One region of the Acetivibrio cellulolyticus CD2 genome, then DNA from elsewhere that is predicted to be linked to it. Evidence: riboswitches for the same ligand, from Rfam matches in the RefSeq annotation. Region 1 holds a riboswitch; the other holds the start of a gene.

What was found. A riboswitch is a leader RNA that binds a small molecule or an ion and turns the genes downstream of it on or off. The one in region 1 is predicted to bind ZMP and ZTP.
Region 2: another riboswitch for ZMP and ZTP. It lies ahead of ACECE_RS0220885 (phosphoribosylaminoimidazolecarboxamide formyltransferase); the one in region 1 lies ahead of pflB (formate C-acetyltransferase).

The regions. Positions count from the first base shown of each region.
Region 1 covers NZ_JH556657.1:680,607-688,409, forward strand. The annotation lists gene ACECE_RS0214805 (6-phosphofructokinase) at 237-1,478, shown strand; ZMP/ZTP riboswitch at 1,630-1,710, shown strand; gene pflB (formate C-acetyltransferase) at 1,934-4,168, shown strand; gene pflA (pyruvate formate-lyase-activating protein) at 4,179-4,904, shown strand; gene ACECE_RS0214820 (hypothetical protein) at 5,039-5,383, opposite strand; gene ACECE_RS27685 (S-layer homology domain-containing protein) at 5,435-6,859, opposite strand; gene ACECE_RS29465 (anti-sigma-I factor RsgI family protein) at 6,945-7,803, opposite strand, start outside.
Region 2 covers NZ_JH556659.1:150,064-157,866, forward strand. The annotation lists gene ACECE_RS0220875 (ISNCY family transposase) at 1-1,122, opposite strand, end outside; gene ACECE_RS0220880 (alpha/beta hydrolase) at 1,282-2,436, shown strand; ZMP/ZTP riboswitch at 2,538-2,618, shown strand; gene ACECE_RS0220885 (phosphoribosylaminoimidazolecarboxamide formyltransferase) at 2,671-3,846, shown strand; gene ACECE_RS31955 (SEC-C metal-binding domain-containing protein) at 3,883-4,119, shown strand; gene ACECE_RS0220895 (hypothetical protein) at 4,284-4,967, shown strand; gene ACECE_RS32130 (type I restriction enzyme endonuclease domain-containing protein) at 4,936-5,139, shown strand; gene ACECE_RS28420 (hypothetical protein) at 5,187-6,305, shown strand; gene ACECE_RS0220910 (hypothetical protein) at 6,477-7,046, opposite strand; gene ACECE_RS0220915 (hypothetical protein) at 7,330-7,803, opposite strand, start outside.

The DNA of each region.
Region 1 (7,803 bases):
TAATTTAGTTAATAAACAAATCTTGTTAGATTTTTATCATTATAATTTTATCAGATTCAAATTGAAAATCAAGGTATAATTAAAAATTAATTGATAATATTTTATCAAGGATAATTGCATTTCATGCTAAATTGTGTTATATTTTTATTTGATTTTGTTTTGACCATGTTGTTTTTGGTAACAATATATTTTGGTCTAATCGATAACTTATTTATATATTTCAAGGAGGTTATATTATGAGCCGTTTGGAAGGAGCATGTATGTTCGGCCAGTCAGGTGGCCCTACATCAGTTATTAACGCTAGTGCTGCTGGAGTTATCCAGGAAGCATTAAAGCAAGATTGCATTACAGCTGTTTATGGAGCAGCACATGGAATTAAAGGTGTTTTAGATGAACAATTCTATGACATGAGCAAAGAAGATTCCTATGAATTGGATTTAATGAAGACTACACCATCATCCGCTTTAGGTTCAGTTAGATACAAACTTAAGAGTGCTGATGTAGATGAGACAGATTATAAGAGACTTTTAGAAGTATTCAAAAAATACAACATCAGATATTTCTTCTACAATGGTGGAAACGACTCCATGGACACTTGCAACAAAGTAAGCAAGTACATGCAGAAGGTTGGCTACGAATGTAGAGTTATGGGTGTTCCAAAGACTATCGACAACGACCTTTTTGGAACAGACCACTGTCCAGGTTACGGTAGCGCTGCAAAATACATAGCTACATCAACTATGGAAGTATACCATGATGCAAGAGTTTATGACACAGGAATGGTAACAGTTCTTGAAGTTATGGGTAGAAACGCTGGTTGGCTTACTGCAGCTTCAGCTTTAGCTGCTCACAAAGGAAATGGACCGGATTTGATCTATTTGCCTGAACTTCCTTTCAGTATTGAGAAGTTCCTTGAAGATACAAGCAAGGTATATAAACAAAACGGTAAAGTTATCGTTGCTGTTTCTGAAGGCTGTAAAGACGAGCAAGGCAGATATATTGCAGAAATGGGTTCAAACCTTGCAAAAGATTCCTTCGGTCATGCTCAACTTGGCGGTGCTGCATCAATACTTGCAAACGTTGCTAAAGAAAAGCTCGGAACAAAAGTTAGAGGAATCGAGTTCAGCTTGCTTCAAAGATGTGCTGCTCACGTTGGTTCATTAACAGACGTTAACGAAGCTTACATGGCAGGCCAGATGGCAGTTAAGCATGCTGTTGAAGGTATGACAGATTACATGGTAGCATTTGAAAGAGCTGCTGGTACTGAATATAAATGCACTACCAAGCTAATCAACCTTACAGATGTTGCAAATACTGAAAAGACTATTCCAAGAGAATGGATCAACAAGGAAGGAAACGGCTTGACACAAGACTTCATCAACTATGCGCTTCCTTTAATCCAGGGTGAATCCAAGCCAGTATTGGAAGATGGACTTCCTAGATTTACAAAGTTAAAGAAAGTTCTTGCTAAGAAATAATATTAAGAATAATAAAGGTTAGCTATGGTATAAAGCCATAGCTAATTTTTTTGGTCAATTTGGGATAGGTTTTTTAGTTGACAAAAAGAAAAACAAAAACTATACTACTCATAGAGGTTATTCAATAGCCTTTATGACAATTTTCCGTTAATATGGATCATATGACTGGCGGAAGTGGATTTTACCACAGGGAGTATGATTCTTAATTTTACCGACCGCCTGGGTAGCTAAAAGTACTCAGGTGGTTTTTGTTTGGAGAATTTTTGTAGTATTTTTTTCTAGTATCAAGTTAAACTGAATATTCCCGGGATTTTGTTTTATTAGTTTTTATTAAGGGTAAGAATAAAGTAATATTGTAGCTTTTATAGAAATCAAATTTAAGAATATATAGCTTTGCCTCGTAGAATTATTTATACTGCATTCGAGGTCAGACCAAGCCTAAGGAGGTTTTTAATATGGATCAAAAAGCTTGGAACGGATTTGTATCTGGAAACTGGGAAAACAACATAGATGTAAGAGATTTTATTGTAAAAAACTATACCCCTTATGATGGTACAGAAGAATTTCTTGTAGATTCAAGCATCAAGACAAAAAAATTATGGAGCAAATGCAAGAAACTCCTCAATGATGAACGTCTTAAGGACGGTGTATTAAATGTAGATACAAAGACTATATCCGGTATTACAAGCCATGCACCTGGATACATTGACGAAAAGTATGAGGTTATTAAGGGTCTTCAGACAGACAAACCTCTTAAAAGAGCTGTTCTGCCATATGGTGGAATTAGAATGGCCAAACAGGCCTGCGAGAAGTACAACTATAAACTGTCGCCTAAAATTGAAAATATATTTGAGAACTATCGTAAAACTCATAATGAAGGCGTCTTCAATGCATATACTCCAGAAATGAGAAAAGCACGAAAATGTGGCGTTATAACAGGCCTTCCTGACGCATACGGACGCGGAAGAATAATAGGAGATTACAGGCGAGTTGCACTTTATGGTGTAAATGCACTTATTGAAGAAAAGAAAAAGGATCTAAACATCCTTCTAAATAAGAGCATGAATGAAGAAACTATCAGATTAAGAGAGGAAGTAACCGAACAAATCAATTCATTGAACGACCTTATTGAAATGGCAAAAACCTACGGTTTTGATGTATCAAGACCTGCAGAAAATGCACTTGAAGCTGTTCAATGGACTTACTTAGCTTTTCTAGGTGCTATGAAGGAGACAAATGGAGCTGCCAATTCACTTGGAAGAGTTAGTACCTTCCTTGATATTTATATTGAAAGAGATATTAAAGCTGGTACACTTACTGAAGTAGAGGCCCAAGAACTTATCGACCAGTTTATAATCAAGTTGAGATTTATTCGTCACTTAAGAACACCTGACTATAATGAGCTCTTTGCGGGCGACCCTGTTTGGATTACAGAGTCTTTAGGCGGTATATGTGAAGATGGAAGGCATATGGTAACCAAAACATCCTTCCGATTACTTCAAACATTGCTCAATTTAGGTCCTTCACCTGAACCTAATATAACCATACTTTGGTCGCAGAAGCTGCCAATTGGTTTTAAAAGGTTTTGTGCAAAGGTTTCAATGGTTACGAGTGCCATACAATATGAAAATGACGATGTAATGAGACCACATTTTCACGATGATTACGGTATTTCCTGCTGTGTATCAGCAATGCGTGTAGGAAAAGACATGCAATACTTTGGCGCACGCTGTAACCTGCCAAAACTTTTACTACTTGCCCTAAACGGAGGGAAAGATGAAATATACGGCGAACAAGTGGCTCCTGAATTTGAGCCTTACCCCGATGAATACCTTGATTACGATAAGGTAATGAGCAGATTCAAAGAAATGCAGAAATGGTTGACGAGCCTTTATGTCAATACCATGAATGTGATACATTACATGCATGATAAATACGCTTACGAAAGGCTCATGATGGCTCTCCACGATACCGATGTGAACAGGCTAATGGCATTTGGTATTGCAGGGTTATCTGTATTGGTTGATTCGTTAAGTGCTATAAAGTACACCTATGTAAGAGTAATCAGGGATGAAAGAGGTCTGATTACTGACTTTGAAATCAAGGGGGATTATCCTCAATTCGGTAACGATGATGACAGAGTTGACAGTATTGCCACAGAAGTAGTTAAAGACTTTTATAATGACCTTAAGGAAAACGAAACCTATAGAAATGCTGTGCACACTCTCTCAATACTGACAATTACATCAAATGTTGTCTATGGTAAAAAGACCGGTTCAACCCCTGACGGACGAAAGAAAGGTGAACCGTTTGCACCAGGTGCAAATCCAATGCACGGCAGAGATAAAATGGGAGCTTTGGCGGCTTTGAACTCATTAGCTAAAATTCCATACGAGTACTGTATGGATGGAATTTCACTGACTTTGACCCTTGTCCCCCGTTCACTTGGAAGAGAAACAAATGCTAGAATGAATAATCTGGTTGCTCTTCTTGACGGTTATTTCATACAGGGCGGACATCATGTAAATATTAATGTGTTTGAAAGAATAGTATTGGAAAAAGCAATGGAAGACCCTTACAACTACCCTCAACTTACAATAAGGGTATCCGGTTATGCTGTTAACTTTATTAGGCTGACCAAACAGCAACAGCTGGAAGTTATAGCCAGAACCTTCCATAACGCTATGTAAAGGTGATTATATGACTATTAAAGGCAGAATACATTCATTTGAATCGTTTGGTACTGTTGACGGTCCTGGTATAAGATTTGTAATCTTTATGCAGGGCTGTCCTTTTCGCTGCCTTTACTGCCACAACCCGGATACCTGGAGTAATGACAGAGGGATTTTATATTCCGTTGACGAGGTGTTTGATAAAATCAGAAGGTATATCCCCTACTTCAAAAACTCCGGAGGTGGTGTAACAGTTTCAGGCGGCGAACCACTTCTTCAGGCAGAATTTATTACCGAGCTTTTTAAGAAATGTAAGGAAGAAGGCATTCATACAACAATTGATACAAATGGATTTGTAGACAGTAATTCAGATATTGTCAACACACTCTTGGATTACACAGATCTAGTACTTCTTGATATAAAACACATAGATGAACAGAAGCACAAATCACTGACAGGATGTAGTAACAAAAATGTTCTCAGCTTTGCCAAACACCTAGATAGCAGAAAAATTCCTGTATGGTTAAGGTATGTAGTTGTTCCCGGCCTTACTGATTATGAACCGGATGTAAAAAAACTCAGCAAATTTATAGCAGGTCTTTCAAACATTGAAAATATTGAACTACTCCCCTTTCACAAAATCGGAGAGTACAAATGGAAAGAGCTTGAACTTGATTATAAACTCTATGATACTCCTCCAGCTAATGAAAGTGATATAGATAGATTGCGTAAAATATTTACTATTCTAAAGTGACTTCTTGCGTTTCCACGTTTTATATAAACAAACAGAAGACAGGAGCTCAAGGATATAACCTTAAGCTCCTGTCTTATATCGGTTATTTGATTATTATTTCTATAATACGGACTTAGTATTTAATATTATCTAATTTAAAGCTTTCTTCTACAGTTTTCATCAATCTTGTTATATAATCCATACCATCTCTGAACACCATTTTCCAATTTAAAATAATGGGCTATGTATGGCACTAGTAAAACTAAAAGCAATAAACTTACAGGCAAAATTATAATCTTTTCAAAACACACTGCAAACATAATCGTTGTAACAAACAACAAGGCAAAAGCCAGCGTTACCATCAGATGTATCAGTCTTTCATGCTGGAGGTACTCTATCTGGGTTTTGTGATAGTCTCTCAGCCACTCCCAATCGAAGTCCTCATTTTTTTCCAATGCTTCTGTTACAAACTTCTCGTGATTTTTCAAATAATCTACCATAAGCTAAAAGCTCCTTGTCCCTTGTATTTATCAAAATACTAACAAAATCCATTATTCTGGATAAGTTAACTGTATTGCATTACCAACTATCTTTCTATCGCCAAATACAGCAGTTATACTAAAATAATATTTTTGACCGGGTACAAGATATTCTCCAAAACTTCCGCCATTATAAGCAGAACTGTTATCTATTACGCAAGATGTTTTATTCACATCAGTAAAATAATAGAGATAACCATCTTCCGGATATTTAGGATTGGAAACATCTTTTGAAATAACTACCTTATAATAGTTGAATCCTGATGATGTTACCGGAGTCCATTGCAAAACAATATGTCCATCTACTACTTTTCCAGTTACCTTGACTGAGCTGGAAACATTACTTGCGGAAGGATATTTAAGCAACACTGCATTGCCGGGAACCTTTTCATCACCATAAACAGTTGTTATGCTAAAATAATAGCTTTTACCCGGAACAAGCTTTCCTCCGATATCACCACCGTTATAACAATCTTCACTGTTTAAAGTAACGCTTGTCTGAGACCTATCTGTAATATAGTATAAATAGCCATCCTGAGGATATCTCGGTGATGAATTGCTTTGCGATGCTACAACCTTATAGTAGGTAAATCCATCTTCAGAAGCCTTTGTCCAATTTAATACCACTTTTCCATCAACAACTTTTCCCTGCACAACCGGAGCATTATAGTTGTAAATACTTCCATCCTCATCCAACTCAAGTTCTTCAGTTGCTTCCTCCGTAACAGGAGTGCTTATGAATTCATCATATGTAATCTTTTCTTCGTCGAGAGTCATCTGAAGCGTATTATAAACCAATACCGCAGCTTCCGCTCTTGTTAAATAATTCTGAGGCCTGAAAGCCTTAAGTTCACTGCCTCCAATAGGATTACCCTTCATTATGTTATGTTCAACAGCAATAGCAACGTATTTTCTTAATTCCGGGGAAATTGAATCCTTATCACTAAAGTTGTCCAATATTGATTCATCAACCTCTTCGTCCTGGTACTTCATTGCTTTTACCAAAGCAACTGCCATATCTTCCCTTACTGATTCCCTGCCTGGCCAGAATCGGTCGCCCTTTGAAGTTCTGAATCCGGTGAGATAATACTTGGCGGATTCAACATAGCTATAAGCCCAATTATCTTTTGGCATATCTATAAAAGTCTCTTCCTCAGATGTCTTTAATGGAAGGTTCAGAGCTTTAACCATAATTACTGCAAATTCTGCCCTTGTTACAACTTTATTAGGTTTAAATGTATTGTCCGGGTATCCTGAAATTATTTCATTTCTATCCATCCATTTTACTGCATCGTAAGCCCAATGAGATGAAGGCAGATCTGAAAAATCAGTATCCGCAGTATCTTCATAATAGTTTTGCGCTAACACAGAAAAACCCGATTGAGTAAGAATCATTATCAAAGCTACCAAGATGATAATAGTTTTTTTTCTTAACATATATCCCACACTCCTATTCTTTTTATCAACTATTTTACTCATTCGTAAATTAAAAATTTTTTCATAGTGTAGGTGTAAACTTTTTTTATGGAATAGTTAATTGTATCGCATTTCCGGCAACACTATTCCCGTTGTAAACCATAGTTATACTGAAGTAATACTTCTGTCCGGATTGCAAAGTACCTCCAAAATCCCCTCCATTGTATGGCATAGACTTATCAACGGTAAAAGAAGTTTCATCAGGATTTGTAGTGTAATACATGTATCCATCATCCGGATATTTGGGTCTCGGGTTGCTTTTTGAAATAACAACCTTGTAATAATTGAATCCTTCCACATAAATAGGATTCCATTTTAGGTAGACCTTGCCATCTTTTACTGTCGCCGATACTTTAGGCGTGAGAGTGCTGCTTGCACTAGTTGAACTATTTGTGCCAACACTTTCTCCCGGGTACGTCAGAACAATTACGTCTCCCGCAACTACTCTGTCTTCATACACTGTGGTTATACTAAAGTAATACTTTTCGCCATTTTTAAAGTAACTGCCAAAATCTCCATTGGTGTATGACTGAGAATTATCTACTACTGCAGAAGTCGAGTTAACATCTGTAATTACATAAAGATAACCATTTTCAGGATATTTAGGCTTTACATCGCTCCTAGATGCAACAACCTTATAATACTTAAATCCATTACTATTGCTTACCGGCTTCCATTTTAGATATATTTTACCACCATCAGCCTTTCCGGATATTTTTGCATACTCATAGCTTAATTTGGAAGCTGTCGATTTAGCCGCAGGTTTTGGTGTAGCCTTAAGCGTTGGCTTTGCTGTAAGTTTAGGAGCAACTGTTGCAGTTGGTGTTGTTGATGCTTTTACAGCAACAGACATAGACGAACTAACTGCTGGTGTAGAAGTAACTACAGCCTTCGGTGTCGGCACA
Region 2 (7,803 bases), on a different contig from region 1:
ACAAGAAGTAACCCATTTACCTTTAATTAGTTTTGCCTGTGGGCACCGCCATTTGAATCTTTCGATTCTTCCTTCTTCTCGGCTCCAGCCATTTGGTTTCATTGGTACAGAAGAATCTTTAGAGCAAAGTGGCCAACCATCATCATTGTATTTAATAGGCGGAAGATTAGGGTTTGAATTTCTGGAATTCAAAGGTATTAGAGCCCTTTGAAACTTGAGTTCATCTAAGAGCAATGTGTAGGTATCGCACGTATCAAAAATAGAATCACCAAGGAAAGTGCTTGGTTTAAAATCCGGGTGAAGAGTAAAGAAGTCTGCAAATACTGGTTTAAGGGATTTGGAATCACTAATAGATTTATCTTCGTCTGGAGAATCCGATTTTTTCTCAATGTGCATTTCAGGATGTTTCTTTTTGAAGTCACTATCCAAAAAGGCAATATGTCTTGGAATGCCGAGGCCGTTGGTGATAATGCCAAACTTGTAGACATAGCAGAAGTAGCCGTTTATGTAGAGTTGCTTGATTTCTTTGTTTGCAGAGGCTGAAGAAGGCATAAGGCTATAAGCCATTTTATATACATCGACATCAGGCTTGTCCTTGTAGAAAGCCTTGAGTTTTTTTATGATAGAATTTATGAACTTTGGGTTATTCTCAGTTACAAAGGTTTCAATACCTGAAGTATCATAAGCGATAGTGGATGCAAGAGTAGTGTTAATTTCCTGGCAAATAGGTTCTGTAATATCTACAAGGTGGTTAAAGAAGTTTTCCAGGTAAATAACGAAATCTTGTTTGAACCGTGTAAACTGAGAGTTATGAGGGACGTCTGGAAGGCCACAGAATTCACGGGCTTCATGGCATAAATTAAGAAAAATAATGAGTAGCGAAACTGTAGGAATGCCAAGAATTTTCTGCAGAACTAATGCTGAAAGCATTGAAGAGAGTGAATATTTACGGTCTCTCCCTAGAGTTTTGTGGTAAGACCAATAAAAATCCTGTGGTATAAGCGAAGATAAATCAAGATGTTGTGAGAGTAGCTTAAGAAATTTTGGCTTATTATTTTGAAAAACATCTTTACATTCTTCGAATGTGTCAGCAAAAGAAATTTGTTTATAAAGTTTTACCATTTGTTTTCCCCTTCTCTTGTTTAAAATTGGATTAGATACCTATATTTTACTAGAAGCAGAGGGGGAAAACAATAAAAATATCAATTTGAAATGCAGTAAATTCAAGCGTTATAGCATTTCGCAAATAACTAAAAACTGTTATTGAATGGGGGAAAGAAAATGGCTTTTAAGTTTGTAAAAGGTACTTATAAGTTCCATGATGAGCCGAATTTTAATTATCAAATAAACAGATGGGTTTCTTTTGGAGATTTACCGGTTGAAGATGTAAAATGTGCTGCTGGAAGGATAAAAGATTTAAACGATTGGAAAAGAGAATTCATGGCTCTGGCTGATAAGGCAGGAATAAGCGGTGATGTCCATAAACAGGCAATATATTATAGGGCGGTAGATTTCTTTTTGCCATATTCAGATCCGCAAAAGCTGACTATTTATAATAAATTAGTGGGGCTCTTAAGGGAGAGTTATAAGGAGTATTTCGAAAATGGAAGTATTATTGAAAAAGAGGTAGATTATGATGGGATAAAGCTTCCGGTATACTGTGTGCCAAACTTGAACAAAATGGCATCCAAAGGGACAATAGTATTGACAGGAGGTTTTGACTGTTATAAAGAAGAATTGATTCCAGTCATGATTTACTTTGCTCAGAAAGGGTTTGATTTTTACTATTTTGAAGGACCAGGGCAAGGTGAGGTTCTTCAAAAATACCGTTACCCTATGACTTATCAGTGGGAACTTCCTGTAAAGGCTGTTTTGGATGCACTTGGGTTGAATGGTATTACACTTATTGGTCTTTCTTTAGGAGGATATCTTGCTCCAAGAGCTGCAGTGAATGAACCGAGAATAAAAAGGGTCATTGCTTGGGGGACTATGTATGATTTCTATAAAGTAGTTTCTTCGAGAAGAGGATTGGGTCTGGAACTATTTATAAATGTAATGACAGCACTCAGGATGTCAACGGTGTTTAATTTTATTGTGGGAATGAAAATGAAAAAAGATGCTTATACATATTGGGGGATAGACCATGGTATGCATGTTATGGGGGTAAACAGTCCATATAAATATTTTAGAAAATTGAGACTGTTTAATACTAAAAAAATATCACACGAAATTAAGCAGGACTTTTTATTGCTTGCTGGTTCTCAAGATCATTTCTGTGATATAAAACATTTTTACAAACAATCAGAGAAATTGACGAATGTCAGAACCTTTACCGGAAGAATATTTACAGCCTCCGAACATGCTGAAAATCATTGTCAGTTTGGAAATTTGCAATTGGTATTAGATGTGATGATAAGATGGATTGAAGGAATATGATATAAAAGAGTTCTCTGAATATGCGACGAGACAGGAATGTTGCATCTTTATGATAATTGCAAATTGACTTCATTTAATTGGAATATTATAATATATTTAAATGTAATCTGCGTAACTGGCGGAAGTGGAATTAACCACGGGGAGCGCAGTAGGATTGTAAGCCGACCGTCTGGGCAACCGTTTGAGGTTCCAGACGGTTTTTTGATTTTTATTTCTATTTAGGGAGGCAGTTTTATGAAAGAATATGAATTAAAGTACGGATGTAATCCAAACCAAAAACCTGCTAAGGTTTTTACTCAAGAAGGTGAACTTCCAATTAAAATCTTAAATGGAAGACCAGGATATATCAATTTGCTCGATGCATTGAATGCCTGGCAGTTGGTAAAGGAATTAAAACAAGCAACAGGACTTCCAGCCGCAACATCATTTAAGCATGTTTCGCCCGCTGGTGCTGCCGTTGGGATTCCTCTATCTGATGTAGAACGACAAATTTACTGGATAGCTGATGATATGAAATTATCGCCACTGGCAAATGCATATGCTCGTGCAAGAGGTGCGGACAGAATGTCTTCCTATGGAGATTTTATTGCACTGTCTGATGTCTGTGATATTGCTACAGCTAAAATAATTCAAAATGAATTTTCTGATGGTATTATTGCACCTTCTTACGATCCGGAAGCACTTGAAATTTTAACTGCAAAGAAAAAAGGAGCATACTGCATTATTCAAATTGAAACGGATTATATTCCGACTCCTGTTGAGAGAAAAAATGTGTTTGGTATAACCTTTGAGCAGGGAAGAAATGAAGTTGTTATCAATGATGAATTATTTGAAAATATTGTTACATACAACAAAAACCTATCAGAACAAGCGAAATTGGATCTTACAATTGCTATGGTAACCTTGAAATATACTCAGTCAAACTCTGTTTGTTATGCAAAAGGTGGGCAGGCAATTGGAATTGGTGCAGGACAGCAGTCTAGAATCCATTGTACAAGACTGGCAGGACAGAAAGCGGATAACTGGTTTTTACGTCAGCATCCCAAAGTATTAAATCTTTCTTTTAAAGAACAAATCAAAAGAGCTGACAGGGATAATAGTATAGACATATATATTAGCGATGATTACATGGATATATTAGCTGATGGCATTTGGGAGAGCGTATTTACAACAAAGCCGGAGATATTTACAAGGGAAGAAAGAAAAGTATGGTTAGAGCATATGACAGATGTTTCATTAGCTTCGGATGCCTACTTCCCTTTTGGCGATAATATCATACGTGCACATAAAAGTGGTGTAAAATATATCGCACAACCGGGCGGGTCGATCAGAGATGATAACGTTATTGAGACCTGTGACAAATATAATATGGTAATGTGTTTTACAGGAATTCGGTTATTCCATCATTGATAAATAAATTGAAGTAGAAAGGGAGATATAACGTTTATGTATATTGATGGTTTTGGCGAAATAGATGAAGATTTATCAGAAGAAGAGATTATTGAAATAAAAGGGCTAATAGCAGAAAATGAACGCCTTGAGAAAGAATCGGAGGAGTTAGTAAAAAAGATTAATGAATTAAAACCCCAGATACATGCATTAGCTAAAGAATTGAATATTGGAAGAAATGATCCATGTCTCTGCGGAAGTGGCAAGAAATATAAGAAGTGCTGTGGCAAATAAAAATGAAAAGTTGTTAATAATGATATTTAGTAACGATAAGAGAAGGGTACTTATGGATGTTTTGATTTTTGAGTGAAACTGTATATCGAACAAAGTAAAATATTATTTGAAAGGTAGAATAAAACGTGGATAGTGCAAGAATTTGTTTTAATTGTAACTACTTTTTGTCAGATAAAAGGGATTTTGATAATGGTTTTGGGGTGTGCATGTTTAATATTGATAAATTCGAACCTTTTGTTGATGAGATTTATGAGAGCAATGATTTTTCGGTGTGCATAGAAGTATATTACGAGAATCGTATTGATGGTGATAGTGATGCCTGTGAAAACTATGAGCAGGTGGAAATTATAGAGATTGATAATGATAATGATCTGAGTTCGGATGAAATTCTTGGGTTCATTTTAGAGAATAAGAGTATTGAAGAATATGAGAAAATTCTTGCGTCAAATAATTTCGAAGAAAGTAGATATGCAATAAATGAACTCATAAATTTATTGTATATAGGTAATAAGATGGCATATGATGCTTTAATGAATTACTTCAAAACATCCGAGCCGGCAAGAAATATTGAACAAGTGCACTTGAGAGTAAAAATTATTGAGGCGTTACAGTATAAAGCAAGTGAGAAAGAATTGATTGAACATTTTATTAATGAACTTTTAAAAACTCCGTCAAATAATACTACAAGGAAAATTTATCAACAGATTTTTAAATACTTTGAAAGACGCTCTCTTGAAATTGTAAGAGAACCGCTTATCAATTATTTGGAGAGAAGTAAATGCGGACCAAAAATGAAATCAAGGGTTATGGAGATAATTGAAAGAAAAGAAATTCAGTTCCCATTTTGATCTGGATACTAATGCCGAGGTAATAGAGGAACTTATTCGAATGGCAAAAAATATAAAAAAGATGCACGAAGAGGAGCAGGAACTGGGACTTAATAAGGATGAAATAGCCTTCTATTATGCCTTGTCAAAGTATGAGGTCGCAAGGGAATTTTTAATAATCTCCAACCAGTAGAGCTTTTTACTGAATCCAATGGAATTAAAATGGAGGTAGTTGCGGCAATGAATGATGATGAAATATCAGTTGTGTATCTTACGATGCAGGATCTAATTTCTAACCGAATCAATGAAAACATTGATTTGTACAATTATAATATTACAGGTGCAAATGGATTTACACATAAAATAGTAGATTATAATGCAACAACCAAAACTGCAACAATCAGAATGATGGCAACGGGAGGCCAAGACCTCAATAACAAAGAAATAAATTTAAGTATAAGTTCTTTTCTGACTGGGAGCAATAAGTTTGGTAAGTTTGATGCTAATGTAAATCTTGCAGAAGTGTCGTCTGATGTAAATACTATCCACCTAAACATGTTGCAAATACCTGGTGGGGGTGGAGATAACTTTGATAACTTAAAAGAAAAAAGAATTGTAGATATTTTAAAACCAGATGAAACGAATATTAAATTACCTAACATTAGCTTTGCTTATATCTCCAATATCGGCTTTATAGATGATAAGCTTCATGTTCAGGTTAAGTGGACTAAAAAAGAAACTGAAAAGGCTAATATTGATGATCATGGTACATTCTTACTTATTTCTGATAAGAAAACCATTTATCCTACTAATATTGAATTTGGTATTGATGAAGATGGTAATAGTAAATACGGTAATGGATATTCAGAATATATCTTTGATGTAAATAAACAAATGGTTTCATGTTATTCGCTTGTTGCAGAGAACTTTGCAACAAATAGTAATTATATTGAGGGGAATTGGCAGGTTAGTTTTAGTGTTAAAGCAGTAAATTCCTCTAAAAAGGTTGATTGTGATATAAATATTGATGGTATAAAAATAAAAAGCGTATGTTTGTCTCCACTAGGGATAACACTTTTTATTGAAGGCAAAAAAGCGGATGATACAGATATTGAAGTTACAGTACCATCAATAAAAAATAGAAATCAAAATTTTAGTAAATTTTTTGATTCCAATCATAATAATCAGCATATAATTAAATGCGTTCCAATAGAACCATTTGATATTGAAAATATAGATGTAATTTATGTCAATGGTTTCCCTGTTAATTTATTTAATGAGCTTATCCTATCTTCTGTGGAGGTAATTGGGCTTTTATTCAAACTAACATTAGAAATATTGACAGGAAAGGTAATATAATCGAAATACATTAAAGTTTTGTTGGGTACCTAAATACAATAATCCGTGTGTCGTTTTACCTTCAGGCGGAAGGAAATGGGCTTCTGGAGGTTTAGCTTATTTAATTGGTATAGTATAAAAGGCTACTCCCTAGTCCTCCTCCCCGTTTTTGATATAGCGTGACTGGTCCAATTACTTTTTTACCATATCATTTTTATTTACCATATCAAAATATTTTAGTTCTAAATCCAATGTACCGAAAAGAGAATTTGAATTATTAATAACTTCTCCGGGCTTTAATACAGAACTCTTTTTGTTAAGGGTGACTTTCAATCTATCGTTTGTTAATGCCTGCAACTCTATAGGAATACTAGAGGATGAAGAGTTTCCATTTAAATATTCGATGGTTTCTTTCATAATGTTATCAGTTGACTTATAGATAAATCTCGTATAGCCTAAATTCACAGCACATAATATCTTATCTTTACTAGTAGGCATTAATTGCATGTCGTTAATAACTATTTTGTTATTAGCATCAATTGAAAAATCACTTCTTGGTCGAAGCTGAATCCCCTCTAGTTTATTATCGCTTTTAACGTTCAACAAACAAAGAATTATTTTTTCTTCTGGAATATTTACAATATAATCATCACTTTTCAGTTGAAGGTCATTATTCATCTGATTTGAATTATTGTAGAATAAAACAACAATGGTCACTGATAACAACAATGCTATTATTAGTATAACTGCTTTTTTGTTCATAGGTTTTATCTCCTTAGAAACAGGGCCAATGGAATTAAACACATATCACTATATGTCAGTCCAAACCACGAGCAAACTAGTGTAGCTCTATTTGTAGTTCCATTAGTAAGAATCTCCGTTACATCACAGTTTCCAGTATTTCTTAGCTTTCGTTGAATTTTAAAACCCTATGTAAGGTTATCACATCCATCAACTGTGATCAACAAATTTTTATTTACAGTTGATGTGTTTGGATAATGATTATAAGCATAATATGAAGATGTTTTGCTTCATAATCTTTATATTAATTGATATATTTTTTAATCATACTTTCAATTTGTTTAAATGTGGCATTAGAGTTTTGCAATGACTCAAAACTGCTGGAGTAAATATACTTATCACCCTGCCTAAGGATAACAGATTCTTCCCCCCATGATGTTGAATATCTGCATATATCGTTAAATTCCGGGTCTATTACATTATCACCAATATATGCTTTGGGACTTTTATTATCGTTAATAAAGAAAAATGCTGTAGAGTGTTTTTTTATTTTACTCACGATGCTATTATCTTCTATAAATAAATAGTCATCACCTTCACCTTTACCAGGGATTGCGACTGGTAACATTATTTCTAGTGTTTCGCCTTTCTTAGCGTCACCTTTGTAAACCTTTGTAAGCTTTAAGGTAAGTATTGTACGGCATCGTAGCATGGATTCTAACGATAATGGTTTTGAATTATCGACTAAATCTATGTTTTTCTTTCGGATCCATTTTAT